DNA from 4 places in the Pseudodesulfovibrio thermohalotolerans genome. Region 2 is predicted to be linked to each of the others. Evidence: predicted binding sites of a transcription regulator. Region 2 holds the regulator's gene; each other region holds the start of a gene.
What was found. The regulator sigma-54, encoded in region 2, starts transcription at its own class of promoters, with help from an activator protein. The targets are predictions, from matches to a motif close to CTGGCACGGNNNNTGCTT.
Positions count from the first base shown of each region.

Region 1 (7,997 bases), 1.2 Mb from region 2:
CAACGAGGACGAGGCCCTGGGCGGGGAGCATCTGGACTACTGGATGAACGTGGACCAGTACATCGGCGGCATCGAACACGCCATTCTGCACCTGCTTTACTCCCGGTTCTTCACCAAGGCCCTGCGCGACTGCGGCTTCGTCAAGCATGGCGAACCGTTCGCCAACCTGCTGACCCAGGGCATGGTTCTCAAGGACGGCAGCAAGATGTCCAAGTCCAAGGGCAACGTGGTCGATCCCAACGCCATGATCAACAGGTACGGCGCGGACGCGACCAGGCTCTTCATCCTCTTCGCCTCCCCGCCGGTCAAGGAGCTGGAATGGTCCGATCAGGGCATTGACGGCGCGTACCGCTTCCTGTCCCGCCTGTGGCGGCTGATTGAGGATCTGGAGGATGTGCTTACGCCCATGACCCCGGCTTCCCACACCCAGCCCGCGTGCGAGGCCGCCAAGGGACTGCGCTTCAAGGAGCACGACACCATCCGTCGCGCCACGCGTGACATCGAGAACGAGTTCCAGTTCAACACGGTCATCGCGGCCATCATGGAGCTGGTCAACGAGCTTTACCAGGTCAAGGACGAGCTCAAGGAGTCCGATCCCGCGGCCCTGTCCTCGGCCATCGCCACGGCCGTCACTCTGCTCTCCCCGGTGGCCCCGCATATCTGCGAGGAGCTTTGGGCCGCCCTCGGCCACAAGGCGCACCTGACCTCCCAGTCGTGGCCCAAATACGACGAAAAGGCGCTCGTCCTCGACGAAGTTACCATGGTCGTCCAGGTCAACGGCAAGGTGCGCGGCAAGTTCGAGGCTTCGAACAACGCCCCGCAACCCGAGGTCGAAAAGCTCGCCATGAACCTGGAAAACGTCCAGAAGTTCATCGAGGACAAGACCGTCCGCAAGGTCATTGTCATTCCCAACAAGCTGGTCAACATCGTTGTGGGCTAGCGCGGCAAACGCCTGATTTGCAAAGGCCGGGAGGTTTTCCTCCCGGCCTTTTCTTTTGCAAGCCTTGTTGCGGCGGGTTTCGTTTTGGTGTGTCTCTTGCCCTTTGAGGAGAAGGGGACAGCGCGTGGATATCACTGCGCCGCCTCCCGCCTTGAATACGGCGAAGGTCGGGAGTTCGCGAACCATCGCGGCAAAGCATAAATAAAAAAAGCACGCTTTGCGGGCGTGCCTTTTAATTCGTACGGTCCAAACGGGGACGGTTAAAAACCGTTTTTCCGTAGAAAATCCATGGTGATGCCGGTGGCGCCCTTGTCGGTTTCCGGTGAGCCGGTCCAGGGTTGGACCATCCGCTCCACATACTTTCCGATGACGTCCGTTTCCATGTTGACTTTGGTGCCGGACGACCAGCCGGAAATGGTCGTCACCCGTTGCGTCTCCGGGATGATGTTCACTTCGAGCCAGGTGGGGGCGCAGGCGTTGACCGTCAGGCTGATGCCGTCCAGGGTCACGGACCCCTTGGGGATGACGTATCGCCCGTGGGCCGCGTCAAAGGACAGGCGGTATATTTTCGATTCGCCCGCCGGGCGCACTTCGGCCACCTCGGCCATGCAGTCCACGTGTCCGGCCACGATATGTCCGCCGAAACGGTCGCCCATGGCCATGGCCCGCTCCAGATTGACCGTGCTTCCCGGGCGCAATCCGCCCAGGCTGGTCACGGACAGGGTTTCGCGGCTGGCGTAGCAGGTGAACCAGCCGTCGCCGAAAGTCTCCACGGTCAGGCATACGCCGTTCACGGCGATGGACTCGCCAAGCTCGATGTCGGACAGTTCGCAGAGGGGCCGGATGCGAAACCGCGTCTCGGAACCCCTGGCCTCGGCGGCCTCGATGCGGCCCATGCCCATTATCAGTCCGGTAAACATGGATGATACCTCGTTTCTGTGTTGTGCGGCCTCGTTGTAGCAGGCCGGGGGGCGGGTGTAAATCGGCGCGTCAGCGCAGGTAGGCGTCAAGAAGCGCGGGGTATTCCGGCCGGGCCTTGACCCGGTCAAGCGCGGTCTGGAAGACGTTCACCAGATTGGTCGGGGTGGCCGGGTTGAAGGCATAGTACACCGGCGTTTCCCGCAGGACGTACACGGTCTCGAAATCGTCTGGATCGAACCCGTAGCGGGCCGCGATCTTGTACCAGGAGGTTTCCTCGTAGGCCACCATGTCCAGCCTGTTCGTCATGAGCTTGTTTATGTTCTGGTCCATGCTGACTACGGGCTGGATGCGGGCGATATCCTGGTATTTCGCGAGCAAGGCGTCCAAGACGTCCTTTCGCAGGGTGCCCACGGTCAATCCCTCTAGATCGTCCAGTGTTTCCAAGTGGATGTGACGGTCCTTGCGGGCGATCAGCACGAATCGGACCGAGGCGATGGGGCCTGCCCATTGAAACAGCTTTTCGCGTTCAGGGGTGCGTGCCATGCTGAACAGCACGGTGTGCGCTTCGTGCTGGACCCGTTCGTAGGCCCTGGCCCAGGGCATGGATTCCACGGGTTTCGGGGAGATGTTCAGCTCGCCCCAGACCATGCGCAACAGGTCCACGGAGATTCCCCGGAGCCGCCCGTTTTCCGTGTAGTTGAACGGATAGTATTCCTCGGTCAGCCAAGTGTACGCCTCCAGCGCCTTGGGCTTGCCCAGTCCGCTTAGGGCCGGGGCCGGCAAGAGAAGCAGACCGCACAGGATCAGGAGCGGAATCACCGCGATTCCGATCGGGGAGGCCCCTGTTGGCGGGCGTTTGCTGTATGGCGGTTGGCGCAGTGGCATATTACTTCCACTAGCAATTGGCGGCGAGGTTGTAAATCGACTCGATCAATTCAGGAATCGGGCACGAAGCTTGCGGTAGTCCGGCTTCTTGATCACCGTGTCCAGGGCTTTTTGGAAACGGGCGACGAGGGTGTCCTCAGTGTCGGGGCTGAGGGCGTAGCAAAGCGATTCTTCGCTCAGGACATAGATGATCTCGAAGGTTTCGGGGGGAATGTCCAAAGTCGTGAGCGCTTGGCGGAACCTGAGTTCGTCCAGGGCGAGGGCGTCCACACGGCCGGATTCGAGCAATTGTATGGCATGTGCGGCGTTGGATGCGTAGGTTGGAACGAATCCGGCGCGGAGCATTTTCGAGGCCGCCGCGATGTCGCGAAGGGAGGCGATTCGGCTTCCGGTGAGGTTCTTTAGGGAATTCGTCTTCAGGTGACGCGAGCGCAACGAGAAGAGGGCAAGCCGCCCCTTGACGATCGGCCCTACCCATTTGAAGGATTTTTCCCGTTCCGCCGTGCGGTACATCGAAAAGATCATGATGTGCGGGTCGAGCTGAAGGGTATCGTATACGCGAGGCCAGGGCATGACCTGGATGGGCTGCTCCGGCACGCCCATTTCCTTCCAGAGCAGCTTGAGCAGGGACACGGCCAACCCGGCGGGCTTGCCGTCAATGGTATAGCTCAAGGGCCTGAACTCTTCGGTCAGGTAGGTTAGATTTCCGGCGTCGTCGGTTCCCTGGGCGAAACCGGGAGACGCGAGAAGAAGTCCCGCAAGAAGCGGGACCGCAACAAGGACTTTTGCGACCAGCATATGATAATGATAACCGCTTGAAGAAAGGATGGCAAGCGGCCGCGCAGGGCCGGGTGTGGACATGGGGGCTCATGGGCCGGAGCGAATGGCCGTTGTCCGGCCAAAGGTGCGTTAACGGTTGCGCAGGGTGAGCATCAGGTCCGTTCCCACTGGTTCGCATTCCGCGATGCGGAAATCGAGTGCCTGGGACATGGCCGCGGCTTTGCGGCCGGAGTAGGCCGCCGGGGCGGAGTCGTCGCCGAGAATGCGCGGCGCCACGAAATGGATGAGTTCGTCGGCCAGTCCCTGTTCGATGAGGGCCAGGGCCAGTCGGCCGCCGCCTTCGCACAGGGTGTAGTGGCAGCCGCAGTCGTAGCGCAGCCGTTCGAAACCGCAGGAGAGGGCAAGGGAGCCCGCCCGGCCGGGCAAGGGCCAGACCGAGGTGCCGCGCCGCCGCAGGACATCGGCCTGGGGACTGCGGGCGGCGGTCTGAGAGGTCATGAAGATAGCCCGTTCCGGCCGGTCGCGCAGCAGGGTGAAGCGGCTCGGGTCGTCGGGCAGTCGGGAGGAGACGATCACTCCGAAGGGCTGGACGAAGTCCTCGGGCAGGCCGTCCATCCGGCAGGTCAGGCTCGGATCGTCCGCATAAAAGGTGTTGCCGCCGACAATGACCGCGCCCACCATGGCGCGCAGGGCGTGCACCCTGGCAAAGGATTCGGGACAGGAGACCGGCTCGGGCCTGCGGGAGGCGGCCGCGATCTTGCCGTCCAGCGTGGCGGCCATCTTGAGGATGTTGTAGGACGAGTAGGTTCGCTGCCAGAGCAGGAAATCGTCGATCAGGTCCAGGCATTTCCGTTCGAGTACGCCCACCGTGACCTTGATGCCGTGGGCGCGCAGTTTTTCCACGCCGCCGGCGGCCACCGGGTTGGGGTCGCGGGTTCCGACCACCACCTCGGCCACGCCCGCCTCGATGAGCGCTTCGGTGCACGGCGGGGTTTTGCCGTGGTGGTTGCACGGTTCCAGGGTGACGAACATGGTCGCGCCGCGCGGGTCCACGCCCGAGGCGCGGGCGGCGGCCAGACATTCCCGCTCGGCGTGCGGCTTGCCGAACCGGGTGTGCCATCCCTCGGCGGCCACTTTGCCGTCGCGGACCAGCACGGCCCCCACGCACGGGTTCGGGGCCGTGGCTCCGCGTCCCCGCCGGGCCAGCTCAACGGCCCGGGCCATGAATCGTTCGCTAGCTGAAGTCGCCTTCCATGAAAACATGGTTCACTCCGGCTTCGACGAGCATGGCTTCGGACAGCTCGTCTGGATAGTTCTCGCTGTAATAGATGTTCTTCACGCCGCAGTTGATGAGCATCTTGGTGCACAGGATGCAGGGCTTGGTGGTGCAGTAGATGTCGCACCCCTTGAGGTCCAGCCCGTTGGTGGCGGCCTGGATGATGACATTCTGTTCAGCGTGCAGGCCCCGGCAGAGTTCGTGGCGTTCGCCCGAAGGAATGCCGAGACGGTCGCGTAGGCAGCCCACTTCTTCACAGTGGGCTATGTTGGTGGGTACGCCGTTGTATCCGGTTGCCAGGATGCGCTTGTCGCGCACGGCGATGGCGCCCACGGCGCGGCGGGTGCAAGTGGAGCGCTGGGCCACAAGATGGGCGATGCGCATGAAATATTCCGGCCAGGGCAATCTGTTGGGCATGTGGGGTCCTCGTTCGTTGCGAAGTGGAGCTTGGTTCGGTCCACCTATCATTTCTCTTGCCGAAAGGGAACGGCCGAGGTCGGGCCGGACCCGGATGGAAGAGGGAAAAAACAGCCCCGGCCGCAGGAGTGCGGCCGGGATCGTGGGAAGGCGTGTGCGCCCGGACCGGGCGCGATGCTAGATTCCTCAGCCGCCGCCGGAGCCGCAGCCGCCCCCTTGCAGGGCGTCGAGGTTGGGGCCGCCGCCGTCCACCTTGGCGCGGCAGGCGCTCATGATTTTTTCCGTATCCTCCGAACCGCATTTGGGGCAGGTCACATCCGTTTCCGCGCCCAGGACAAGCTCTTCGAATTCGTTTCCGCATTGTTTACAGGTATATTCATAGATAGGCATGATTGTAACTCCGTGGCCCATGTGGTTTGTCGATGCCTCTTAGGTTGTGCCGCGGTCGCGGTTTGTCAAGGGAGGCCGCTTGCACTTTGCACAGGATGTGTGCAGAGTGTGTGAACATATCTGCACAAAAGATTGTGCACCACAGGCGTAGTGTTTTAAAATAAAGTAATAATTTATAGTGATTACATTTTTGGCACGCCCCATGCTTTATGACAATCAGAATGTCACACACGCATTTACCTGTTTGCATGAATGCATAAACCTTTAGGAGGCAGACACATGTCAAAGAAAAACATCACCATCTCCGCTTTGGCTGCGGCCTTGGTCCTGAGCATGGCCGCCTTCGCGCTGGCCGGTCCCGGCCATGGGCGCGGATTCTCCGGCTCGTGCACGGGCTACGGTCCCGGCTACGGCCCCGGTGCCATGTACAATCAACTGACCCCCGAGAAGCAGGCCCAGGCCGACGCCATCGTCGACAAATACGAGCCGCAGTTCGAGGCCGTCCGCAATCAGATCTGGGTCAAGCGCTCCACGCTTCAGGCCATGATCAACAGCGGCAAGGCTGACGAAGCGGCCATCGCCAAGTTGGTTGAGGGTATCTCCGAGCAGCGTAGCAAGATGTTTGAGCTGCGCAAGGCCATGGGCGATGAGCTCGTCGAGGCCACCGGCATCGCCGCTTTCGGCGATTGCCCCCGCCGCGGTTCCGGCTTCGGTCGCGGATACGGCCACGGCATGGGCGACGGCTCCGGTCCCGTTCGCGGCTACGGCCAGGGCATGGGCTCCGGTCAGGGCACGAACCGGGGAATGTTCTAGCTCGTTGAATTGAGGCAGTATTTCCGATAACCCGGAAAACAGGATATTGCGGGGCAGGAGGCGTGGGGCCGCCTGTCCCGCATATAATCGTCGGCAGACGTTGGCGGGGTGCAGGAAATTTGCGGCAACGCATCACTTTTTCGAGGAGACCCAGGATGTTCAGAAAAATCACGTCCCTTACCGCACTTATTTCTTTTCTCGTCACGCTCGTCACCAGCGTGATTTTGTATATTGTGCCGGAAGGCCGTGTTGCCTATTGGGCCGATTGGCATCTGCTGGGCATGACCAAGACGCAGTGGGGCGACGTTCACACCACGGTGGGCACCCTGTTCCTCATCGCCCTGCTTCTGCACATTTGGCTCAACTGGAAGCCCCTCATGAACTACATGAAGAACCGGGCCCGCGATCTGGTGGTCATGACGACGCCCATGATCGTCAGCTTGGTTCTGGTCTTTGTGGTTTTCGCGGGCACTCTCTTCGGCCTGCCTCCCATGAGCACGCTGCTCGACTTAGGTGCGCGGATCAAGGAAGACGCCACAGTGACATATGGCAATCCTCCCTATGGGCACGCCGAGACCAGCCCGCTGAAGAAGTTCTGCGGATTTCTCGGGTTGGACGTGGACCTCGCCCTGAGCACCCTGCACGAGGCCGGGTTCGACGAGTCCGTGAACGAGGATTCGCTGATAAAGGACATCGCCCGGTCGCGCGGCGTGAGTCCGCAGTATATTTATGACATCATCCGGGCCAAGCAAGGTGACGATCCGTTTTCCTTGATGCCCCCCCAGCCGCCCGAGGGCACCGGCAAGATGACGGTCGCCGTGATCTGCTCATCCTACGGCCTGGAGCTGGAAGAGGTCCTGGCGCGGCTCAAGAACGCGGGCATCGACGCCGCCCCGGAGAGCTCCTTCAAGACCCTGGCCGCCGAACACGACATGTCTCCCATGGATATCTACAAGATCGTCAAGGGCGAGTAGTGCGGACATGGAAGTAGTTCACCCGGAAGAAAAGGAGAAGGGGCCTCTCGTAGCCCTTGTTCTGGCCCTCATCGTGCTGGGCCTCGGCAGTCTGTACCTGACTTGGCAGTCCATCGCCCAGCAGCGCAAGATCGTCGAGGACCACATGATAATGACCGGCAACTCCATTCTGCGCGGTGTGGACAACAACATCTTCCGCATCGCCCGCACCCTGCGCATGGGCGGCCAGTCCTCGACCCTTTTCCGGACCATGACGGAAGAGCTTTTCACCGAGCTTGCGAAGTCCGAGGACATAGAGTTCGTCACCCTGTTCGACCGCTCCGGACGGCCCATCGTGACCTCCGTGAAAAAGGACAATCATCCCATCTTCCAACTGCCGGACGCCGTGGCCGAGGACATCGAACCCGGCCGGGCCTGGCACGTCATGGCCGAGGTGGACAAGACCAACGTGCTGCTGTCCGGGCTTCAGGTCCGTTCCGGCATCGCGGCTCTGCTCGGCGTGGACCCCGTTGACGGGGAACCGTCGTCGGGACGGGGCGGGCAGGGCCGGGGCATGGGGCAGAACATGGGGCCCGGCATGGGCCAGGGCATGGGGCCGGGG
Region 1 covers NZ_CP120635.1:3,258,342-3,266,338, reverse strand. Annotated here, with positions in the region: gene leuS (leucine--tRNA ligase) at 1-940, shown strand, start outside; gene LF599_RS15330 (riboflavin synthase) at 1,201-1,860, opposite strand; gene LF599_RS15325 (substrate-binding periplasmic protein) at 1,931-2,680, opposite strand; gene LF599_RS15320 (substrate-binding periplasmic protein) at 2,792-3,544, opposite strand; gene ribD (bifunctional diaminohydroxyphosphoribosylaminopyrimidine deaminase/5-amino-6-(5-phosphoribosylamino)uracil reductase RibD) at 3,656-4,789, opposite strand; gene LF599_RS15310 (deoxycytidylate deaminase) at 4,761-5,219, opposite strand; gene LF599_RS15305 (FmdB family zinc ribbon protein) at 5,406-5,609, opposite strand; gene LF599_RS15300 (Spy/CpxP family protein refolding chaperone) at 5,889-6,422, shown strand; gene LF599_RS15295 (DUF4405 domain-containing protein) at 6,578-7,396, shown strand; gene LF599_RS15290 (two-component system sensor histidine kinase NtrB) at 7,404-7,997, shown strand, end outside.
Region 1: a site for sigma-54 is predicted at 5,800-5,817, ahead of LF599_RS15300 (Spy/CpxP family protein refolding chaperone). Genes of this name have one in related genera too.

Region 2 (7,997 bases):
CTTTCAGCATGGTGAAGTGTATGTCACCGATGACGGCGCCGAGACCGACCTCGACCTCGGCCATTACGAGCGTTATCTCGGCACGGCCCTGACCCAGCAGAATAACTACACCTCCGGCTCCATCTACAACTCCGTTATCCAGAAGGAACGCCGTGGCGACTACCTGGGCGGCACAGTGCAGGTCATCCCGCACATCACCGACGCCATCAAGGAGGCGGTCATCAACCTGCCCAACGGCGAGGACGTGGCTCTGATCGAGATCGGCGGCACCGTGGGCGACATCGAGGGACAGCCGTTTCTGGAGGCCATTCGTCAGCTCAAAAACGACTTGGGCAAGGAAAACGTTCTTTTCATTCACCTCACTCTCGTGCCGTACATCAAGGCCGCCGGTGAGCTGAAGACCAAGCCCACCCAGCACTCCGTGAAGGAATTGCGGAGCGTGGGTATCCAGCCCGACATCATTATCTGTCGTTCCGAGGTGGATCTTGCCGACGATCTCAAGAAGAAGATCGCCTTGTTCTGCGACGTGGACCAGGACGCCGTCTTTACCTGCGTGGACGTGGATTCCATCTACAAGGTGCCGCTGAAGCTTTATGATGAAGGCGTGGATCAGAAGATCGCGATCCTGCTGAAGCTGCCCGCCAAGAACGCCGAGCTGGGCCCGTGGGAGAAACTCAACGAGACTCTTTCCAACCCCAAGGGGGCGGTTAAAATCGGTATTGTCGGCAAATACGTCGACCTGACCGAGGCCTACAAGAGCCTGCACGAGGCGCTGATTCACGGTGGTGTGGCCAATGAGGTCAAGGTGGAATTGGAGTACGTCAACTCCGAGAAGGTCACTCCTGCCAACGTCGAGAAGAAACTCAAGGGACTGGACGGCATTCTGGTGCCCGGCGGCTTTGGTTCGCGCGGCATCGAGGGCAAGATTCTGTCCATCAAGCACGCCCGCGAGAACAAGATTCCCTTCTTCGGCATTTGCTTGGGTATGCAGTGCGCCTGCATCGAGTTCGCCCGCAACGTCATTGGACTGGAAGGCGCCAACTCCGAAGAGTTCGACAAGGCCACCCCGCATAATATCATCTACTTAATGAAGGAGTGGTACGACTTCCGGACCAAGAAGACCGAGACCCGCTGCGAGGAATCCGAGAAGGGCGGCACCATGCGTCTGGGCTCCTACCCCTGTAAGCTCAAGAAGGACACCAAGGCCTACGAGGCTTACAAGACCGTGAACATCGATGAGCGCCACCGCCATCGTTTCGAGTACAACAACAAGTACATCGCGCAGTTCGAGGAGAACGGCATGGTCCTGTCCGGCACGGCTCCCGACGAGTCCCTGGTGGAGATCGTGGAACTGCCCAACCATCCGTGGTTCCTGGGTTGTCAGTTCCACCCGGAGTTCAAGTCCAATCCCATGAAGCCGCATCCGCTGTTCCGGGAATTCATCAAGGCGGCCAAGGACGAGAAGGCCAAGAAGTAGTTTATGGCGGATCTTTATCAAGTCAGCAGGTCCGGCCCGTTCATTCTGGCCGGACCCTGCGCCATTGAGAGCAGGGAAATCGCCCTCGAAACGGCCGACGTGCTCGCCGGACTGGCTTCGAAGCTGGATATTCCCATTGTCTACAAGAGTTCCTTCGACAAGGCCAACCGGACCTCGGTAACCAGTTTTCGCGGCCCCGGTCTGGAGAAGGGGCTGGACATCTTGGCCGAGGTGAAGCGGACCACGGGGTTGCCCGTGGTCACGGACATCCACCATCCCGAGCAGGCCGCGCCTGTGGCCGAGGTGGCGGACGTCCTGCAGATCCCGGCGTTCCTGTGCCGCCAGACCGATTTGCTGGTGGCCGCAGCCGAAACGGGCAGGGTGGTCAATGTCAAGAAAGGGCAGTTCCTGGCCCCTTGGGACATGCGAAACGTGGTGGACAAAATCCGTTCCGTCGGCAACGACAAGGTCTGGCTGACCGAACGGGGGTCCACGTACGGCTACAACAATCTGGTCGTGGACATGCGCTCCATTCCGCAGATGAAGGCGTTCGGCGTTCCTGTCGTCATGGACGCCACCCATTCGGTGCAGCTTCCCGGCGGATTGGGTGGCGCATCGGGCGGACAGCGGGAATATGTGTCCGTTCTGGCCTCGGCTGCCGTTGCCGCGGGTGCGGATGGCGTGTTCATGGAAGTTCATCCAGCCCCGGACAAGGCGTTGTGCGATGGTCCCAACAGCCTGCCGCTTGCCGAGGTGGAAAGCCTTCTGAAAAGACTTTTGGCCTTGTGGGAGATCAATCGTGGCTGACGCGACCGCGCTCGCGCGGAAGATCAGGCTGCTGGTGCTCGACGTTGACGGCGTGCTCACCGACGGCGGCCTTTACTATGGCGAAGATGGCCTGCTTATGAAACGATTTAACGTGCAGGACGGTCTCGGCATCAAGATGGCCCAGGCCGTCGGCCTTGAGATCGGGGTCATCACCGGGTTGAACCAGGCCCCCGTGGAGAATCGCGTCCGGGAACTGGGCATCAAGTTCTACTACGCAGGCCACCACCACAAACTCCCTCTGTTTGAGGAAATATGTGAAAAAGCCGGGGTCGATCCGAGCGAGGCCGCCTTCATGGGCGACGATTGGATTGATTTGGCCGTTATGAAACGCGCGGGGCTGGCCCTTTGCGTGCCCAACGCCGTGCCCGAGGTGGCCGAGGCCGCCGACTGGATGTCCACCCGCAAAGGCGGGGAGGGCGCGGTTCGCGAGGCTGTCACCTTCATCATTGAAGCCCGGGGCCTCAAGGAAAAAGCCCTCAATTACTGGGTGGACTAGATGAAAGGCCGTCCGGCTCTGATTCTTCTCGTCATATTCGCTTTGGGGCTGCTTTTAGGCGTGGGCGTCAACGAACTCTTTCTTTCCGATCCTATTCTGGAGCCGAAGGAAGACGTTGAGCGCGCCCCCATATCCCGTGAGGCCATGTTCGCCGACGCCGATATTTCGGCTGAGGACATCGAATTGGTGCAGGGCAAGCAGGGAAGTCTGAATTGGAAGCTCCTGGCCAAAAGCGCGAAGTACAATCAGGAACTCGGTATCATTGCCGTGAATTTCCCGCAGCTCACCGCGTTTTTCGGCGATGACCGCCAAGAGGTCTATGTGCAGTCGGAGCGTGGCGAGGTGGATCAGGAGAATGACAACCTCACACTGTACGACAGGGTCAGCGGCCGCTTCGGCGATTTGGCCTTGGATGCCCAGCAGCTTGATTATGTGGGGGCGATAGGTAAGGTGTACCTCAAAGGCGGCGTCTCGTTGCGCCGTTCCGACATGATCGTCCAGGCCAAGGCCCTGGAGATCGATCTTGTCACGAGACAACTGGTGGCCGCAGGTGGCGTGGAAGCGTTGCTGGCCCCCGAGGGACTGGTTGGAAGTCCTTTGCAAGACGACAAGGAATAAGACGTTGCTGAATACGGTTCGCCAAACGGTTATTTTGCTGATGCTGGTTGTGCTCCTGATTCCGGCCGGGGCGATGGCCCAGGACTGGGGCGAGGTGTCCGAGGCTACGGTCAACCTCAACGTTCGCAAGGAACCCGCTCCGGGCTCGGCTCATGTGGTCACGCTGACCAAAGGGCAGCGGGTGAGGACCGACTTTCCGCAAAACGGCTGGGTGGCAGTATTCGAACTCGATGAAAAGGAACGCGACCTGTCCAAAGCCATCGGGTATGCCAACGCCAAATATTTCAAAACAGTACAGGTGAAGAAGGCCGAACCCACGCCGGCCGCCGCTCCGCAACAGGATTCCGGCGAAGGCGAGGTCAAGGCGCCCGTGGCCGAGACTCCGCCGCCCGCATCCGTTCCGGTGAGTGTCGATCCGAGCCGTGCGCCGGTAAAGATCACCTCCGACCGCATGACCTATGACGAGGCGGGCAAGGTCATTTCCTTCGAAGGCAACGTTGTCGCGGTCCACGGCGAACTGACCCTTTGGGCCGACAAACTTTCGGCCTACCTTTTGGCTGACGGACAGAGGAAATTCTCGGCCGACAGCGTTGAGCGAATCGTTGCCGAGGGCAGTGTTCGAGCCAAGAAGGGCAACACCGAGGGAACCTGCGGCAGACTGACCTATCTGGTCGGCCCGCAGCTTCTCAAGATGGAACAGAATCCCAAGTTGCAGGACGGCCCCAATTCCCTGACGGGCGAAGTCATCAATTTCCATATCAAGGACGACCGGTCGGAGGTCATAGGCGGCGAGCAGCGCGTCAAGGCCATCTTCATGACCCCCGGCAACATGAAGGTGCAATAGCCATGGGCGAAGGTCTGCGCGCAACCAACCTGTCCAAGCGGTACGGCCAGAAAGAGGTCGTGCATGGCATCAACATCGAGCTCAACTCCCGGGAAGTCGTCGGCCTGCTTGGCCCGAACGGCGCGGGAAAGACCACGACGTTCTACATGCTTGTGGGCATCGTGCAGCCCAATACCGGGGTGGTCACCCTGGATGGGCAGGAGCTTACGGACAAACCGCTGCACGAACGCGCCCGGCTTGGGGTAAGTTATCTGCCGCAGGAAAGCTCCATCTTCAAGAAGCTGACCGTGCGCCAGAATTTGGAGATCATTCTCGAACAGACCTCCATGACTTCCAAGGAGCAGCGGGCGAGGGCGGATGAATTGCTTGAGATGTTCACCATCACCAAGCTGGCGGATCAGGCGGCCATGTTTTTGTCCGGCGGTGAGCGGCGCAGGCTGGAGATTGCCAGGGCGCTTATTCTCGACCCGCAGTTCATTCTTCTTGATGAGCCATTCGCGGGTATCGACCCCATCGCGGTCATCGACATCCAGGAAATCATCTCCGTACTCAAGTCCATGGAGATCGGTATTCTCATTTCCGACCACAACGTTCGGGAAACTTTGAATATTTGTGACAGAGCCTATCTCGTTTACGAAGGTACGGTCATTCTTGAAGGGGCTCCGACCGATATCGTGAAGTCCAGCCGAGCCCGGCAGATTTATCTGGGCGAAGATTTCCGGCTCTGATTCACCGCCCACATCTTTTTTTAGCTTTCTCGATTTACACTGTACCCAAAGGTTGGTACACTTTTTTCATACCATAATATATTCGATTGATTGCGAATAGAAACAGGATGTTATCACAATGGTGTTGCATCCTTTAATTCGTTGTGGCATAGTTCAACCGAAAGAAATGGCAAGCCGAGCAAAAAAAATTTCTTTATCCGGCAGCCGATAAACGCAACCCTAAGCGAGTGACGAATCATGGGATTGGAACTTCGACAACAGCTCAAGCTCTCACAGCAACTGGTCATGACGCCCCAGTTGCAGCAGGCCATCAAGCTGCTGCAACTCTCCCGTCTTGAACTGTTGGAGACGGTGCAGCAGGAATTGTTGGAGAATCCTTTCCTGGATGAGACCGAAACCGAAACCGAGGTATCGGACAAGTCCGAGGTTCTGACCGAGTCTCAGGCCGAAGAGGAACTGGTCCGCAATGCGGATTGGGAGAACTATCTCGGCGAATTTTCCTCCACCTCCAAGCAGGCGTTGTCCCGCGACCTGGAAGTGCCTGAGGAGGGCGTTTCCTTTGAGGCGCGGTTGGCTTCCAAGCCGTCCCTGGAAGGCCATCTCAATTGGCAGATGCGGCTTTCCAGTTTCAGCGAAAGCGAGCTTGCGATTGGTGATGTCATCCTCGGCAATCTTGATTCCAACGGCTATCTCCAGGCTTCCATGGAAGAGTTGACCGCCATGGTTCAGGCTTCCGAGGAGGAGATTGAGAGCGTACTCACTCGCATTCAGCATCTCGATCCCGTCGGGGTGGGCGCGCGCACTCCGCAGGAGTGTCTTCTGGTTCAGATGGAGGTTCTTGATTACGACGACCCGATCCTGGTGTCCCTCGTGCAGGACCATCTGGAAGATCTGGAAAAGAACCGCTACAAGCCCCTTGCCCGCAAGTTCAAGATTTCCATGGAAGAGCTCAAGGAGTATTTGGATCTTCTCCAGACCCTGGACCCCATGCCGGGCGCCAATTTTTCCAGCACTGAGCCGCACTATGTCAGCCCTGATGTCTTCGTCTACAAATACGGGGAAGATTTTGTCATCATTCTTAATGAAGATGGGATGCCCCGTTTGCAGATGAACACCTTCTACATGGACTCCATGAAGGGGGCGGCCGACAAGGAAAAGGAATACTTTCAGGAAAAGATGCGCTCCGCCGCGTGGTTGATGAAAAGTCTGTACCAGCGGCAGCGAACCTTGTATAAAGTAGTTGAAAGTATTGTCGGTTTTCAAAGAGCCTTTTTCGAGGAAGGCGTAACAAAGCTCAAACCCCTGATCCTCAAGGAGGTGGCTGAGGATATAGAGATGCACGAGTCCACCGTGAGCCGGATCACTACCAGCAAGTATGTTTCGACTCCTCATGGAATTTTCGAGTTGAAGTTCTTCTTCAACTCGGCCCTGGACCTCAATGACGGTTCCCAGGTGGGTTCGGAGAGCGTCAAGGCGCTCATCAAGCAAATGATCTCGGAAGAAGACACGAAGAAACCGCTCAGTGACGAGAGAATCGGCGAAATCCTCCAGGAAAAGCTGGAAGTGAATATCGCCAGGCGCACGGTCGCCAAATACCGCTCGGCCATGGGCATTCCTTCTTCTTCCAAACGCAAGCAGTATTTCTAGATTCTGCTTGCCGCAAACGCAACCAGGAGGCAGCGTATGAACATCAGCTTCACTTTCAAGAATTTCGAGCCTTCCGATCACCTCAAGGGGTACGCGGAAAAGCGTTTTGAAAAGGTAGCGAAATACGTTTCCGATGCGGAAGCAGATCTCCAGGTCAATTTGTTGGTCGACAAGTTCCGCCACAAGGCGGATGTGATCCTGAACTCGGATCGCATTCATATCTCGGCCTACGAAGATTCTGAAGATATGTATTCGACCATCGACATGGTCCTGGACAAGCTGGAAGCCCAGCTCCGCAAGATGCGGGAAAAGATGAAGAACCGCCCCAGACAGGCGCGTCCCAATAAAATGGCGCAGATGAACTACCTGTCCTTCGAGGAAGGCGGCGGTGCAGCTCCAACCATCGTTGGCTCCGACGCATACGAGCCCAAGCCCATGTCCGTGGACGAGGCCGCCATGCAGTTGGATGCCCTTGAAAATGAGTTCCTGGTGTTTCGCAATTCGGAGACCGAAGGCGTTAACGTCATATACAAGAGAAAAAACGGCGATTACGGACTGATCGACCCCGGTAACTAAGCATGAAACTCAGTGATTATCTGGCGAAGGAGCTGATCCTTCCCGAATTGCAGTCCGAGAACAAGTCGGACGTATTGCATGAACTAGTCGCCCCCTTGGGCGAACAATATCCAGAGATGGACACGGACCTGGCGGTCCGTGTCCTTCTCGATCGAGAAAGACTCGGATCCACCGGGATCGGCGATGGCATCGCCATTCCGCACGGCAAGCTTGAGGACTTGGAGAAGGTCATCGTTGTCGTGGGCCGCAGCCTGAAAGGCGTGGAGTTCGAGGCGCTCGATCACAGCCCCTGCAACATTTTCTTCCTGGTGCTCGCGCCGGAACAGGTGGCGGGTATGCATCTGCGCGTTCTGGCTCAGATATCCCGTCTTCTCAAGGACGAGGAATTCCGCAAGGCTTTCCTCACGGCTGAAGATACTGAGGCTCTCTGGACTCTCCTCAAAAGCGTCTAAACCGATGGGTGTGCACCGATGACGTCGAACAATTCCTTTCCCGTGGTCATCGTTACCGGACTCTCGGGTTCCGGCAAGAGTACGGCTCTTCGGGTTTTCGAAGACCTCGGCTTCTTTTGTATCGACGGCCTGCCGTCCGAAATGTCGCCCAAGCTGGCTGACCTTATTCTCAAGTTCGATACCAAGTATCGGGGGCTTGCGCTAGGCATGGACCTGCGCCAGCTCGAATTTGTGGACGGATGGGCTCAGGCGCTGGAAGGTTTTCGAGAACTCGGCATCACCCCGCAGGTCCTTTTCCTTGAGGCAAAGATGGCTGAGCTGGTCCGTCGTT
Region 2 covers NZ_CP120635.1:2,069,989-2,077,985, reverse strand. Annotated here, with positions in the region: gene LF599_RS09880 (CTP synthase) at 1-1,477, shown strand, start outside; gene kdsA (3-deoxy-8-phosphooctulonate synthase) at 1,481-2,284, shown strand; gene LF599_RS09870 (KdsC family phosphatase) at 2,277-2,801, shown strand; gene lptC (LPS export ABC transporter periplasmic protein LptC) at 2,802-3,419, shown strand; gene lptA (lipopolysaccharide transport periplasmic protein LptA) at 3,460-4,263, shown strand; gene lptB (LPS export ABC transporter ATP-binding protein) at 4,266-4,991, shown strand; gene rpoN (RNA polymerase factor sigma-54) at 5,229-6,638, shown strand; gene hpf (ribosome hibernation-promoting factor, HPF/YfiA family) at 6,675-7,214, shown strand; gene LF599_RS09840 (PTS sugar transporter subunit IIA) at 7,217-7,666, shown strand; gene rapZ (RNase adapter RapZ) at 7,685-7,997, shown strand, end outside.

Region 3 (7,997 bases), 220 kb from region 2:
CGTCATCGGCGGCGGCCCCGCCGGCATCTCCGTGGCCTGGCAGATTCGCATGAAGGGCCATGAAGCCGTGGTCTTCGACATGGCCAAGACCCTTGGCGGCAAGATCGCCTCGGCCATCCCCTACAGCCGCGTGCCCAAGGAGGTCGTGGAAAAGGAGATCGAGCGCGCGGCCAAGGTCATTCCCCATGTCCATCTGCAACAGCAGCTCAAGACCAAGGAGTTCGAGGAGCTTCGGGAGGAGTACGATTTCGTGGTCCTGGCCGTGGGCGCGCAGAAGCCGCGCATGATCCCTGTGCCCGGCCATGAGCGCATCATCCCGGCTCTGACCTTCCTTCAGGAAGTGAAGAAGGGCGAAATGCGTTCCGGCAAGCGGGTGGTCATTATCGGCGCGGGCAACGTGGGTTGCGACGTGGCCACCGTGTCCGCCTCCGTGGGTGCCGAGGACATCACCCTCATCGATATTCAGGAACCTGCCTCCTTCGGCAAGGAACGCAAGGAAGCCGAGGCCGTGGGCGCGCGTTTCAAGTGGCCTTGTTTCACCAAGGAAATCACGGAAGAGGGCGTACTGCTCCAGTCCGGGGAACTGCTCCCGGCGGATACGGTCATCATGTCCATCGGCGATCAGCCGGACGTGGACTTCCTGCCCGAAAACATCGCCTTGGACCGTGGCCATGTCGTGGTTAACGACGATTATCAGACCACCGACTCCCGCGTCTTCGCCATCGGCGACGCGGTTCGGCCCGGCCTGCTGACCCATGCCATCGGGCACGGCCGTCGGGCCGCCGAGGTCATCGACGACATCTTCAACAACCGCCGTCCGCAAAGCGACACCCGCGAGATGATCGACTACACCCGCATGACGCTCGAATACTTCGACCCGCGCGTCATCGAGTTTAGCGACGCCAATCATTGCGGTGCGGAATGCTCCAGTTGCGGCTCCTGCCGTGATTGCTACATCTGCGACACCCTCTGTCCGCAGAACGCCATCAAGCGCAATGAACTGCCCGACGGCGGCTTTGAGCGCGTGGTCGATCCCGACAAGTGCATCGCCTGCGGCTTTTGCGCCGACGCCTGCCCCTGCGGTATCTGGGACATGAAAAATCCGGCCCCCATGGAATAGCGGCGCGGCCGATACTAAAAATAAAAGTCGGCGGGAGCGTTCCCGCCGACTTTTATTTTTATTGTCTGCGCCCCATCCTCCAGCCTCCCTGTCTCTTTGCGGTTGTCCCATCGGGAAAACGGCGCAGAGGGAAAAAACATGTTTATAGGGATTGGATTTGGTGGGGAGTGGAGCGGCTATGGGTAGCGGCCCATATTCCTTTCCTGCTTGAGGCCGTGCTGGGTCAGCCTGTCATATTCAATATGATCCTGTCGCATCCTGTTCATGATCCTACGAATCTCGGCGCTGACCTCTTTCTTCACATTGGCGCAGTCGCTGGAAGGAAATCTGTCCAGCGTGTCGCTGATCTCATGCGCCGCCTTGGTGGAGATTTCGCCGTGGATGAGTTCGTGGTTCTCAAGCTTGCGGTTTAATTTCTTCCACCATTTACGGGTCTTGAAGTCCACGCTGTGTTTGAGCCGCGGGTAGAGGTAGGTCAGGTGGATGTACACAACCACGTTGGTGATTCGGCATTGTCCGCCTTCCGGCTTGATTTCGTAGGTGGTCCTGATGTCGGTCCGCGTGTTGGCCTGGTAGGTCTTGTTTCCCTCAGTAAGAGGGGAGTCGTGCCTGAGGTTCCGGGCTATGGTCGCGGGCATGAGTCCGTCCACCTGATAATATTCCGTGGATACGGTGCGCACCACATCGGCCATGGCCGGGACGGCCATGAGGAGAAGGCCTGCAAGGGCGGCGGACAGTCGTTTCATCATGTCATCGGTCCGTGGGTTGGTTTTGGAAGCAGCGTGTCGTCGAACCGCTACGGTCCGTTGTCTGCCACATGATACCATTGGCCGCCGGGATGGTCGAGAGGCTTTGGGTTTTGTCGAGGCGGCCGCATGGACTGATGGTTTTCGGCCTGCCGGGTGGCGGGAGAAGATGGGAGAATGGACGGTGTCCGCCTCGGGAAAGGGTCCCCGCGCGGCAGGCGGAAACCCTTTCCCCGCAGCCGGGGAGGTGATGGAGGAGACCCCCTAGCTGCTCTGCGGACAGTAGCGATCGAATCCCATGAGGGCGGCCGCTCCGGCAATGGTCGTGCCGTAGAACAGCACGGGCTTGCCGGTGAGGAACATGTCGATGGTGCCGTTGGCCAGCGTGGTGCCGGTGACGAGCAGGAGGTCGGCCCAGTCGATGGCGTCGGCGGATGTCTCTCCCCCTTCCACCAGCACGCCGCGCTTGGTCTGGCCGATGTTGTCCGGGTCCAGGTCCACGAGCCTTACGTCGGTCTCCGCGCTCACGGCCTGGGCCAGGGCTGGCTGGAATCCGATGATGGCGACGCGGCATTTGCCGTACTGCTCGTCGATGTATCGGAAAACGCCCTTGGCGCATTCGGCGGGGCCTTTGTCTCGGCAGTGGACCGTGTTTCCGGTCAGTCCCAGGGAGCCGCACACGGCGTTCGTGGTGGAGACGAACACGGCGCGGTGGAAGTTGTCGTCCATGGGAAGCTCGGATATCTCGGCCAGTGTGCCGGAATAATTGCCGTAGTGGTCGGTGAACGCCTGGCCTCGCGCTCCGCGGAAGTTGGCCTCCATGAGCTTTTCCTTGCCCTTTTGGATGGGGAAGTCGTTGCCTTCGGGCGTGCCGATGGCCTCCTTGACGCTCAGGGGAGCGGCGGTCACGGTGATGCTTTCGTCGAGAATGCCCTCCTTGGTCCAGAGTTCGAGGGCTCGTTCATGCACTGTTTCGAGTATGGTTTTCATTGCGTCTCCTAGACGGCGGACAGTTTTTTCAAGGCGGCGAATATGGTCAGCGAGAACAGGCCGATGACCACTGCCAGGACCATGGCCCGGTCGAATTCGCCGCTGAAGACCGCGTTGTAGATTTCAAGGGACAGGGTATTGGTCTTGCCGATGATGTTGCCGCCGAGCATGAGTGTGACCCCGACTTCGCCGAGCGAGCGGCCAAGGGCCAGGAACCAGCCTGCGGTCACGTTGCGCCGGATGTTGGGGAGGAGCACCAGCCAGAAGGTTTGCCAGTCGCTTTTGCCCAGTACCTGGGATATCTCGCCCAGCCTGCGCACGTCGCCCCTGAGGGCCGCCTCCACCGGCTTGACCATGAGCGGCAGCCCGGACACGAAGGAGGCCAGGACAACGCCGGGGAAGTTGAAGACGATGTCCACCGGCGAATACTGTCCGAGCCATCCGGCCCTGCCCAGAAGCATGAGCAGGATGAACCCGGTGGCCACGGGCGGAAAGACCAGGGGCAGCGTGACCAGAAAGTCCACGACCGAGCGCAACGCGCCCTTGCCGGAGGTCAGGTAGTAGGCGATGAGCACACCGCCCACCAGGTGCAGCGCACCGGATGCGGCCAACGCCTTGAGGGTGAGCCGTAGAGGATCGATTGTCTCCGGCTGGGCCAGTATGCCGACGAAGTCCATATGCTAGAGGCCGTTCGCTCGGACGATTGCCTGGGCTTCGGCGGTCTTGATGAATTCGAGGAATTTTCCGGCCTCAACCTTGTTGGGTGAGTTCTTGAGCACGGCCGCGATAATGCTGATGGGCGCGTAGTTCTTCTCGTCGACGATCATGTAGCCGCCGAGCTTGTCTTTGACGTTGAGGGCATGGGTCAGGTTGATGAAGCCCATGTCCACCTCGTTGGTGGCTAAGTAGGAAAAAACCTGTGGCACGGTGGCGACTTCCACCAGCCTGGGCTTGATGCCCGGGAGCCTGCCGGTCGTCAGCAGGTATTCGCGCGCCGCCTTGCCGTAGATAGCCTTGCTCGTGTCGGGCAGGGCAATGCGTTCGGCTTTTGGGTTGTCCAGATCGGATTCCTTGGAAAATTCGGACCCTTTGGCGAACGCCAGGACCAGCTTTCCCCGGCCCAGCTCGGTCTCCTCGGTCACGGGCAGGTCCGCCCGAACGATAAGGAACTGCCGGTCGCCCAGGACGATGTCCACCTTGCCGCTTTCCTTGGCCAGCGTGGTCACTCTGCCCATGTTGCCGTAAATGAGGTCCATGGATCGGCCGGTTTTCTTTTCGTAGGCCGTGTTGAGCGCGTTGACCATCTTCTTGTAGCCAGCCCCGGCGGCCAGGACGACTTTGTCGCCCGCGAAGGCGCTCGTGGGCAGGGCGAGAAGCAGAGTGAGCATGACGGCACAGAAACGGATGCGGTGCATGGTGGTTCTCCTTGCGCCGCCGCGTTCGGCGCGGCGGGTGGGCTGTTTGCGAACGGGTTGTGCCCCGTCGTTAAATTCCCTATGTTCTGTGCTGTTATGTCGCAACCAAGTCACGCGAATGGATAAAGGCGTGATAATTCGGCAGGTGATGGTTTCATGCGAGAAGACAGGGCTTCGGGCAAGGTGTGCCCCCGCGAATTTTTCAGCGTTTCGGATCAGGTGAGCTACCTGGAACCGTCGCAAATGAACGCTCTGGAAGAATCTTTCAGGAAATGGAAGGATTCGGCCAGGCGTATGGACAGCGTCCGGGCCAGGACCCGGCTGTGGCTGGTCTTTCAGCTTGTCCGCCATACCGGCGCGCGTCTCGGGGAAATCCTGTCGTTGGACGACGCCGAGGCGTTTGACGCACAGGGGCCGTTTGTGCGTTTGGGGAAGGAGGACCGGATTCGCGAGGTCCCGCTGCCCGAGGACTTTTTCGCCGAGCTGGCCGCGTTCCGGGAGAGTCCTATGGGCTGCGGGTTGCGCGGGGAGCTTTTCAGGGTGGACCCCGGCTATTTCCGGCGCATTTGTTATGAGCGCGGCAAGGAATGCGGCTTGTCCAAGGACCTTGTCTGTCCCAAGTCCCTGCGCAACACCCGGGCCGTTGAGATGCTCCGCAGCGGCGTGCCCATCACCATCGTCAAGGAAGTCCTGGGGCAGTCCTCCCTGGATCTGACCGCCAACTTCCAGCAGTTTTCGCCGGGCGACGTGCAGTCCATCGTGCGCAACGCCTACGAGGCCATGCGCAAACGCACTTCGGCCCGCAACTCCTTTTTGGGCCACGTCGTCGAGGTCGACACGGATCAGGTTATGGCCCAGGTGGTTTTGGAGACCCGTTCCAATCTCAAGATTTGCGCGGTCATCACCATGGACTCCCTGCGCAATTTGAAAATTCAGCCGGGCAGCCCCGTCGTCGCCACGGTCAAGGCCCCGCTGGTCAATGTCCTGCGTCGGGCCGAGCGGCTCTCCGGCAGCGCGCGCAACTGTCTGGAAGCCCGGATTCTCCGGGTCACGGACACCCCTGTGCTGACCGAGGTTCTGGGCCGTCTCCCCGATGGCACCGACGTCTGCGCCCTCATCTCCGCCCTGAGCGCCCGGGACCTTGCCCTTGAGCCCGGCGACGAGGTCGAGTTCTGGTTCAAGGCCATGTCGGTCGTCCTGAACACCGTGCAACTGTAGCCGTCGACGGCCGTTGATTCCGCTGGACGGTTGCGGCGCATGACCGTCCGAACGCGCCGGGAGAGCCTGTGCCGTTTACCATAAAACATGGAATGTCAGCCGGATCAGATCGCGAAAGTAAAGTTTTCTGTCGAAACGTAAAGAAAACCGACAGGATGTCTTTGCTGTTTTTGTCTAATATCCTGGAATAAATGAGCAATATCTTTGGTATGGTGTTTGCTTCGTTTGTCAGTGGTTGGGGAATACTACTGCCAGGAGGCTGCTATGAATAGGATTTACAAGGTTGCAATTCTGTTTTCTTCATTCGTCATGTGTTTGTTTCTCGTGACGCCTTCCCAGGCACTTGTTCTCGATTTCGAGGGGCTGGGCGATCATGACCAGATTCTTGATTTCTACAACGGCGGAACAAGTTCCATGGGTAACTCCGGGACGGACTACGGCGTTTCTTTCAGCGACAACGCCCTGAGCATTATTGACTCCGATGCCGGTGGCACCGGCAACTTCGGCAACGAGCCCAGCCCGGATACCATCCTCTTTTTCCTGAACGGTGACGCGGCCATCATGAGCCTCGCGGCAGGGTTCGATACCGGCTTCTCCTTTTTCTATTCCGCCATCAACAACCCGGGCAGCGTGAATGTGTGGAGCGGCCTCGATGGCACCGGCGATCTGCTCGCCACCCTGAATCTGGACGTCACTCCGTCGGATGGCGGAGATCCCACGGGCGATTTCAGCCCCTTCGTGGCCACGGGCGTCGCTTTTGAGGGCATCGCTTACTCGGTCAGCTTCGGCGGCGTTATCAACCAGATCGGTTTCGATGACATCACCTTCGGTTCCGTTACTCCCGGCGATCCCGGCGCTCCCGTTCCCGAACCGGGGTCGTTCCTCCTGATGGGACTCGGTATGCTCGGGTTCCTGGCTTACGCCCGCAGGCGTCGCAACTCCTAGGCATTCGGAAATAGATCAAAAGGGCTCCACTGGTTGGAGCCCTTTTTTTTTGGGGGCTTGGCGAGGGCCGTTTTTTCCCCCCCCTCTGATCCGGCGGCGGGGGATAGGTTGAGGAAAGACCTCTCGACGGGTTGACCTGGGGCGAATGGCGCTATGGGAGGCTTAAGCGTGTTGGCCGCAGAGTAATTTGCCGCCAAGGGGCTTCCCGAGTTTCGTGTCCGCACAGTCCGTTCCCAATTAACACCATTCCTCATCTGTCGGCAGTTTTTCGAAACATTGTCGAATTTAGCCGCAAGATAGGGCAAGCCGAACTTGTGTTTTCTGTCGTTGTGATTGAGACTGGCGCGAAGTTCTCCTTTGAGCTTTGGGCTCGGTTTGATGGTTCCTCGCTAGTCCCGTCAAATGGGAGAGCCTTTCGTTTTTCAGAAGGAATCGATCGATCAAATCAAAACGGCTTCAGGTAATGTCTTCTCATCCGCGCATACTGCATCAGCAAAGTCTTTAGTTTCCGTAAATCCCCGGCGATGTGTGGTGACTCATGCGGCGATAGGCCCAAGGGAGTTCTTCCTTGGCCTTCGGCGTTCAATGCCATTGTTCACGTCGGGAAGAGGGGGCCTGCGGACCAGGCCTTCGGCGGAACGGTTTCGATCGTATGGAATATCCTTCGGTGAACAAACGTCTTTTTATTGCGGCGAAGTCAAACCATGTGGATTGGCAACGTTGATTTATTGCATTGCAGCGCTTCTTTTCGGCCGAAGAGGTGTGTCTGCAATAAATTGTTCGATTGCGCAGCCTTTGTTGCCTAGGCAACAGACACGCTCCGCGATCAGACCTATCGTAACAACAAGACCTGGCAACAAGGCTACGTGGATCTTACAAGCATTTTAGCAACTTGCTCGAAATAATGATGTTGGAAAAACAGTGAATTATATGCCGAAAGAGGAGAGGAAATGAGTTCGGACGGGAAAAAACCATCTTTACTGTGGGCTTTCTTAACCTTCGCGATTCCTGTCGCAATTATTTTGTACGGGACAGTTGTGGTCGGCGTGCGTCCGCCTGTTTTGCCTTTGCTTGTGGCCGTGGCCGTGGCGGGCGTCATGGCCCTGAAAATCGGCTATTCGTGGGGGGAGTTGCAGGAGGGGATGCTTGCGGCCGTGGGGCGTATTCAAATTGCGGTGGCCATCCTGATGCTTGTCGGCATGATTATCGCCTCCTGGATGGCTTCCGGCACTATCCCGGTTATCATCTACTGGGGGCTCAAGCTTATTGCTCCTGAGCATTTTCTCACATCCACCTTTGTGTTGTGTTCGGTTGCCTCTCTGGCGACGGGAACCTCTTTCGGCACAATGGGCACCATCGGCGTGGCCCTGCTCGGAGTCGGCGGAGCAATGGGGTTCAATCCCGCGTGGACCGTGGGGGCCATTGTTTCAGGAGCTTACTTCGGCGACAAGATGTCGCCCGTCTCCGACTCGACGAATATTACCGCCACAGTCTGCGAGGTTCCGCTTTTCACGCACATAGCCTCAATGTTGTGGACCACCGTTCCGGCAGCCGTGATCTCCA
Region 3 covers NZ_CP120635.1:2,293,302-2,301,298, reverse strand. Annotated here, with positions in the region: gene LF599_RS11015 (FAD-dependent oxidoreductase) at 1-1,120, shown strand, start outside; gene LF599_RS11010 (DUF922 domain-containing protein) at 1,297-1,869, opposite strand; gene LF599_RS11005 (Rossmann-like domain-containing protein) at 2,131-2,856, opposite strand; gene LF599_RS11000 (molybdate ABC transporter permease subunit) at 2,865-3,533, opposite strand; gene modA (molybdate ABC transporter substrate-binding protein) at 3,537-4,271, opposite strand; gene LF599_RS10990 (TOBE domain-containing protein) at 4,428-5,489, shown strand; gene LF599_RS10985 (PEP-CTERM sorting domain-containing protein) at 5,754-6,434, shown strand; gene nhaC (Na+/H+ antiporter NhaC) at 7,385-7,997, shown strand, end outside.
Region 3: a site for sigma-54 is predicted at 5,694-5,711, ahead of LF599_RS10985 (PEP-CTERM sorting domain-containing protein). Genes of this name have one in related genera too.

Region 4 (7,997 bases), 1.0 Mb from region 2:
AGGCCGCCAGCCGGTCCGTCTCCTTGAGGCGGAGATGGGCCACGTTGTCGATGGTCGTCGGCGTGGCGGCGAAGGCGGCCACGGCGGCCACGGTGGGAACCAGGTCGGGGCAGCGGCCCATGTCGACTCTTATGCCGCGCAGTCTGCTCGGCTCCACCAGGATGCCGTTGAAATTGACTTTGATGGAGGCTCCCATCTGGCTGAGGATGTCCATGATCGCCCGATCGCCCTGAAGGGAGTCGGCGGCCAAGCCTTTGAGGAGCACCGGGCGCGAACCCACTGTCCCGGCGGCGAGAAAATAGCTGGCGTTGGACCAGTCTCCCTCGACCATGTAGCCGGTGTTCTCGTAGCCGGTCGGCTTGACGATGAAGCGGACCTGGCCGGGGGTCACGCCCTTGATCGAACGCCACGGCACTTCCTTCCAGGCGCGGTCTTCCTTGATCTCCACGGCGAATCCTGCCTTGAAGTCCTCCATGATCCGCAGGGTCAGGGCGACGTAGGGCCAGGACACGGCCTTGTCACCGGTCACCGCGATGGTCGTCTCGTGGTCGGCCATGGGCGCGCCCAGGAGCAGGCCGGACAGGTACTGGCTGCTTTCCTCAAGGGTGATGTCCACGCTCTTTTTTCGGTATCCCCCGGCGGTCATGACGAAGGGGAGGAAGCCCTTTTCCCCCTCGAAATCGAATTTGGCTCCCAGGTTCGACAGGGCGTCGGTCAGCTCGGCCATGGGGCGCTCGTGCATACGCGGCGCGCCGTGAATCCGGAAGACGCCCTTGCCAGCGGCGGCCACGGCGGTCATCAGACGGCAGGTGGTCCCGGACTCGTGCATGAACAGCTCACGCGGCTCCTCGTCCTTGTGCTTGCCGTCCGCGTTGGCCCCCTTGGGGCCGTCCTCCATGCCCGTGACAACCAGCTTGCCGTCCTTTTCCTCAATGGCGGCTCCGCAGGCGGTCAGGCAGTCGCGGGTGCGGGTAATGTCGTCGGAGTCGAGGACCGAGCTGATTTCGGACACGCCTTTGGCCAGGGCGGCGGCGATCAGGGTGCGGTGGGAGAGGGACTTGCTGGCCGGAGCATTGACGATGATCGGATCCTTGGTCATTGGATTTCCTCCTGAGTGGGGTAGGTGCCCAGCACGCGCAGTGTCAGGCATTGGTCTCGGATGTCGCCCAGCACGTCTTCGTATCTTTCGCCGCCCAGATCGCAGGCCAGGTCGGCGAAGAAGACGTATCGCCATTTCTCGCCCCGGTAGGGACGGGATTCGAGCTTGGTTACGTTGATGCCCTGGTGGGCCAGGGTGGTCAGCACACGGGCCAGCGCGCCCGGTCGGTTGGGCGTGGTGAAGAGTATGGATGTCTTGTCGCGCCGGTCCTCTTGGGATGGGGCCGCCCCGATGATGATGAACCGGGTCCAGTTGTCCGGCAGGTCCTCGATGGATTCGGCCAGGACGTTCATGGCGTGCATGTCCGCCAGCTTGCGGTGGCCGACCACGGCGGCGGCTTTTTTGCCTGCCACCACTTCGGCGGCTTCGGCCGTGGATTCCATGGGGATGGTCGGCACGTCGCGCAGGTGGGAGTGGAGCCATTCCCGGCACTGGCCCAGGGGCTGCGGGTGGGAGTAGATGACCTCGACGTCCTCGACGCGCTCGGCCCGGGAGATGAGGCAATGGCTGATGCGGCTGAAGACCTCGGCCTGGATGTAGACCTTGTATTTCATGAACAGGTCCACCACCTGCCCCACGGTGCCCTCAATGGAGTTTTCGAGCGGGATGACTCCCAGCTCGGCCCCTTCCTCGGCCACGGCCCGAAAGATCTCTTCAAAGTTGTTCTTGGGGGTCAGGGAGGCGGACGAACCCATGTGCTCGACCGCCGCGAAATAGGAGAATGTGCCTTCCGGGCCGAGATAGACCACCCGTTCGGGCCGCTGGAGGTGGCGCGACGAGCTCATGATCTCGCGATAGATGGTGCGCAGGTGCTTGTCCGGCAACGGGCCGGGCGAGGAGTTGGCGATCTTGTCCATCACCTCCTGCTCGCGGAACGGCTTGTATATGGATTCGCCCTTGGCCGCCTTGTAGCGGCCGACGCTCAGGGACAGCTTGGCCCGCTGGTTGAGCAGGTCCACGATCCGCTTGTCCAGCGTGTCGATGGAATCCCGCAGTTCCCCGAGATCGGGAATGTCGTTCCTGTCTTTCGTGTCAGCCATGTCTTCTCCAGGAGTGCCTTCGGGCATCTCGGCCCCTCGGCAACGGGTTCTTTCTCGGACCCTTCCAATACGTGTTTTCGAGCGGGGTTGCGTTATTTCATATAATAATGCGTCATCGAACGCTTTTTCTCAATCCCCGCGTCCCGTTAATCTTCAAGGGAGTTCGGAAAATGGGGTGCCTAGCCTTCCTTGATCTCTTCCTTGATGCGCATACCGAAGTGGCGTCCGGCCTCGTCGGTGCGGACGAGGATCTTGTCGCCGACCTTGAGCGTGACGACGGATACGGGTTCGCCCTTGTCCGTGACCACGCGGATGGTCTCGGCGTTTTGCAGGAAAACCTGGCCGGTTTTGGTCCCGTTCGCGGTCTTGGTCTCCGCGGTGATGAGCAGCATGGGCCTGACCTCGACCTTGACGCGGCCCACGGTTGCCAGCGAGGTGGTCCCGTCCGCGCTCACAATGAGCACGTCCACGCCTGCCGCGAGTTCTTCGAGGTAGGTGGTCTTGTCGCCGGGCATCTGGGCGTAGGCGTGAACCGCGCCCGCATTGATCCGGAAAGGCCGAGCGGCCACATAGGGGTTGGATTCGGTCTCGGCGTGGACGAGGAAGGAAAAGGCGCTGGAGTTGCCGATGAGCATTCCCTGGCCTTTCTTCAGCATGGAGATGGTGTCCACGCAGACGCGATGGCCCAGACCGGTGGGCTCGATGGCCGTGATTGTGGCGGTTTGCAGTTCCATGGTTCCCTGGGAGAGTTTGAGTTCGGCGACGATTCGCTTCAGGTCGGCTCCGCCTTCGGGCAGGACCACGATGGTGTCGCAGCCGCGTTCGAGGATTCCGGCGGCGAGCACGGCGCGGTCCAGGGATTCGCACTCCAGGGCCAGAGAATCGACCTGGGCCAGGATGTTTTCCACGGGGATGATCTCCCATCCCTTTTTGAGAACCACGTCCTTGCCCGCCTTGATCTCCTTGACCGTGGCGTCTTCATCGGCCTTTTCGGTCAGCTCGACGACGGGCATGTCCTCGGGGGTGATGACGGTGACGCGGCCAAGTGCCCTGACGGCCTCTGCATGGTCCTTTTCGACCATGACGGCGTCAACGCCGGATTCGAGTGCCAGGGTGACCAGGGTTTTGTCGAAGGGAACGGATTTGAAGATGATTTTTTTCATGGCTGCTTCGCTATGCGTTGAGGTGGTTGAGGGCGGCCTCGACGGATTCGTCGTTGTGCACGACCATGTTCAGGGCCTCGACCAGACGGGTGGGGTTGTCGTGCTGGAAGACGTTGCGTCCCACGGACAGGCCCGCGCCTCCGGCTTCCAGGGAGTCATGCACCATCTGGAGGAACGCCTCGGTGCTGTCGAGCTTGGGGCCGCCCGCGATGACCACGGGGATGCAGCAGGCGTTGCACACGCGGGAGAACGAGTCGATGTCGCCGGTGTAATTGACCTTGACCACGTCCGCGCCCAGTTCGGTGCCCACGCGGGCGCAGTGGGCCACGATCTCGGGGGCGTATTCATTCTTCACCTTCGGGCCTCGGGCGTAGACCATTGCCAGGAGCGGGATGCCCCAGTTGGATGCGTCGGAGGCTATTTTCCCGAAATCGTTAAGCATGGCGGCTTCGGTTTCATCGCCGAGGTTGCAATGGATGGACACGGCGTCCGCGCCGAGCCGGATGGCGTCCTCCACGGAGGCGACCAGGGATTTTGCGTTGGGGAAGGGAGAGAGGGAGGTGGAGGCGGAGAGGTGGACGATGAGGCCGATGTCCTTGCCTTCGGCGCGGTGGCCGCAGCGGACAAGGCCCTTGTGCTCAATGACGGCGTTGGCCCCTCCGTCGACGACCTTGCCTACCGCCTCGCGCATGTCGACCAGTCCGTCGATGGGGCCGACTGTCACGCCGTGGTCCATGGGGACGATGATGGTCCTGCCGGTGTTGCGGTTGAAGATGCGCTCCAACCTGATGGCTTTTCCGATGTGCATGTTGTTTCTCCTCTGAAGTTGGTTCCCTCAAGGAGCCGGGCTGGACCGGCGACCGGTGCAAAAAAACAAGGGCCGCCGGCTTTCGCCCGCGGCCCTTGAAGAAGTTTTCTATCGGTTGTGTGATCCACCAAAAGGTTACACAGCGCCTCTTCCAAGCCCGCGAGCGTGGCTATACCAATACCAAAAGTAAAAGTTGGAAAAGTATGCGGTGGTAACGATGGAGGTCTTCATGGCTTTTAGAGCTACACCTCTAGGGCCGATCTGTCAACAAAAACATATGTTACGATTTCAGGTAGATAGCGTTATATGTATTATAAAAGTGCGACCGGCGGTCATTTTTGTTTGATTTAACATTTTTTTACAAATTGACAATTTTGGTGCATTTTTTACCATGCAAAAATGTACTTTATGACAAAAATGAAAAAATATACTCATTTTGAAACGGTCGAAAGTGGCGATTTTACATGGATAGCAACAAAAAACGCAATTGGCACGACTCTTGATAGAAAGGAGGCAGGTTAGAAACGCTTTCCATTCAAAGAGGAGTATCGCAATGTTTTCGAGAAAGTCCCCGACCCATGTTTCCAAGAGGCTCGCCATCGGCGCGGCCGTATTGGCGGCAGCCCTGGCCCCTTCCTTTGCCTACGCTCAGGATGTGGAGCTGCTCACCCAGTCCAACGCCAACATCCTTTGGACGCTCATCGCCGCCTGTCTGGTCATGATTATGCAGGCCGGATTCGCCTGTGTCGAGGCCGGATTCACCCGGGCGAAGTCCGCTGGCAACATCATGATGAAGAACTTCCTGGACTTCGCGGCGGGGTCCATCGTCTTCTTCCTGTTCGGTTTCGCCGTCATGTTCGGCCTGGATGCGGGCGGGTTCATCGGAACCTCCGGCTACGCGCTGAGCGGCGTGGCCGAGGGCGACATGATGTGGACCTACACCTTCTGGTTCTTCCAGTCCGTGTTCGCCGCCACCGCCGCCACCATCGTTTCGGGCGGCATGGCCGAGCGCACCAAGTTCGGCAGCTACATCGTCGTGTCCATCGTCATCTCCGGCCTGATCTATCCCATGTCCGGCCACTGGGCGTGGGGTTCCCTGTGGTTGGGCGATGACGGCGCCGGTTGGCTGGAAGCTCTCGGCTTCTGCGACTTCGCCGGTTCCTCCGTTGTCCACTCCGTGGGCGGCTGGATAGCCCTGGCCGGAGCTCTGGTGCTCGGTCCGCGTATTGGCAAGTATTCCGAGGACGGAAAGGCCAAGGCCATCCCGGGCCACAACATCCCGTTGGCCGGTCTGGGCGTCTTCATCCTGTGGTTCGGCTGGTTCGGCTTCAACCCCGGTTCCACCACCACCGCCGACGACACCATCGGCCTGATCGCCATGAACACCTCTCTCGCGGCCTGCGGCGGCACCCTTGGAGCCATGTTCATCTCCTGGCTCCGCTACGGCAAGCCCGACATCTCCATGACCATGAACGGCGCGCTGGCAGGTCTGGTCGGCATCACCGCCCCCTGCGCCACCGTCACTCCCGGTCCTTCCATCATCATCGGCCTGGTGGCCGGCGTGCTGGTCGTCATGTCCATCGAGTTCATCGACAAGGTTCTCAAGATCGACGATCCGGTCGGCGCGGCTTCGGTCCACGGCGTCTGCGGCGCATGGGGCACCATCGCCTGCGGCCTGTTCAATACCGACGGCGGTTTGTTCTTCGGTGGCGGTATGGGGCAGCTCGGCGTGCAGCTTGTCGGCGTGGGCACCTTCTTCGTCTGGGCCTTTGGCTGCGGGTTTATCCTCATGAGCATCGTCAAGGCGATCTTCGGCATCCGCGTGACCAAGGAAGAGGAGCTTAAGGGGCTGGACATCGCGGAGCACGGCTCCGAGTCCTACAACGGCTTCCAGCTCTTCAGCAACGAGTAGTCGAAGCGCAACCAAAGATCATTCAAGGAGAATAATAAAATGAAGCTCATCATTGCATACATCAGGCCCGAAAAGCTCAACGACGTGAAGCAGGCCCTGTACGCCCAGGAAATCTACTCCCTGTCCGTGACCAACATCCTCGGCTCCGGACGCCAGAAGGGATTCACCGAGACCTATCGCGGCGTGCAGATGGAAGTGAACCTGCTCAAGAAGGTCCGTCTTGAAATCGGCGTGAACGACGATTTCGAAGCAAAGGCCGTCGAAGCCATCCTGTCCTCCGGGCAGACCGGCACCGAAGGCGACGGCGTGATCTTCGTGACCGAACTGACCAAGGCCCTGCGTATCAGGACCGGTGAGGACGGCATCCTCTAGAGCGGATTGCGACAATATAGCCGGGGCGGACCGATCGGGCCGCCCCGGCACAAAAGCGGCGACAACCACTCGGTACCATAAGCATAACGGCCGACAGGCGAGATATTTCAAGGTTGACCGCAGTGCCCGACATACTAGAGATCATTGAAAATCGCTTCCTGGTCACGCATTTCCAGCCCCAGGTCTCCCTCAAGCGGAAGGCGGTTGTGGGACTGGAGGCGCTGAGCAGGGGGTTCGACCCCCAAAGCGGAGATATCATACCTCCTACCCTGCTGTTCGAGCAGGCCCGGGACAGGGCATCCCGGCTCGCCCTGGACCGGGCCTGCCGAACTAGCGCGGCGGAGTCCTTCGCGGCTCTCCTGCGAAGGGACAAGGGGCTGATGCTCTCCATGAACATCGACGCCTCCTGCATCAACGAGGAGACGCGCGGTTCCTGCCATCTGCTCAATCTGGTCACCCGCTGCGGCATCAGTCCCGGCAATGTGATTATCGAAATCATCGAGTCCCGGTGCGAGGACATCGACGCCCTCATGGCCTTTGTCCGATTTTACAGGGAGCGCGGCTTTCTTATCGCGCTGGATGATGTGGGGGCTGGGTTCTCCAACCTGGACCGCATTCCATTGCTCAAGCCGGATGTCATCAAGCTGGACCGCACGCTCGTAAGCGCGGTGGACCAGCAATTCCACAAGTTGGAAGTGGTCCGCAGTTTCGTTCAGATGTCCAATCGGCTCGGCTGCCTGGTTCTGGCCGAGGGGGTGGAGACCGCCGAAGAGGCAATGTGCCTGCTCTCCAACGGGGTGGACGTGTTCCAGGGATTCTATTTCGCCCGGCCCGCCCCGGGGCTGGACGCAGTGCCCGGCATGGCTTCCAAGGTCGATGCGCTGGCCGAGCGGCATCGGGAAAAACGCACCCAGCAGATAGCCGACGCAAAGCGGCTGTATTCCAGTTACGATCTGACCGTGCTGACCATGTGCCAGTCACTGGCTGAAACGCCCGCCAAGGGCATGGCGTCGGCTTTGTCCGGTTTCGTCGAGACCTACGACACCGTGGAGTGCCTGTACGTCCTCGACATGCGCGGCAACCAGATATCGGACACGGTCTGCGACCAGGGCCGACTCAAGACCTGCAAGCGGTTTCTGTACGAGCCCGCCATGGCGGGTGCGGATCATTCGCTCAAGGAATATTTTCTGCCCATCCAGGCAGGGCTGGAGAAGTTCACCACCCGTCCGTACATCTCCCTGGCCTCCGGCAACCTGTGCATCACCATTTCGCACGTCTTCTACCACAAGAGCAGCGGCAGGCACCGCATCCTTTGCGTGGACATGTCTCGCGAGGAAGAGTCCGCCTGCGGCCGGTAAAGCCGGATCGCGCGGGCGGGGCGAAAGAAAAAGGGGAGAACCTTCCGGTCCTCCCCTGCGTAATTCAAAGCCGGTGCTCCGGCGTTACATATCCAGAATCTTCTTGGCGGTCTCGTCCATGATGTCGGTGATAAAGCCGATGCCGGTCTCGCGTTCGGTCTCGCGGTTGCCCGAGGCGATGTCCG
Region 4 covers NZ_CP120635.1:1,061,171-1,069,167, forward strand. Annotated here, with positions in the region: gene aroA (3-phosphoshikimate 1-carboxyvinyltransferase) at 1-1,099, opposite strand, end outside; gene pheA (prephenate dehydratase) at 1,096-2,199, opposite strand; gene LF599_RS04810 (3-dehydroquinate synthase II family protein) at 2,379-3,362, opposite strand; gene LF599_RS04815 (2-amino-3,7-dideoxy-D-threo-hept-6-ulosonate synthase) at 3,373-4,170, opposite strand; gene LF599_RS04820 (ammonium transporter) at 4,724-6,082, shown strand; gene LF599_RS04825 (P-II family nitrogen regulator) at 6,122-6,454, shown strand; gene LF599_RS04830 (EAL domain-containing protein) at 6,577-7,812, shown strand; gene LF599_RS04835 (glutamate synthase-related protein) at 7,897-7,997, opposite strand, start outside.
Region 4: a site for sigma-54 is predicted at 4,658-4,675, ahead of LF599_RS04820 (ammonium transporter). Genes of this name have one in related genera too.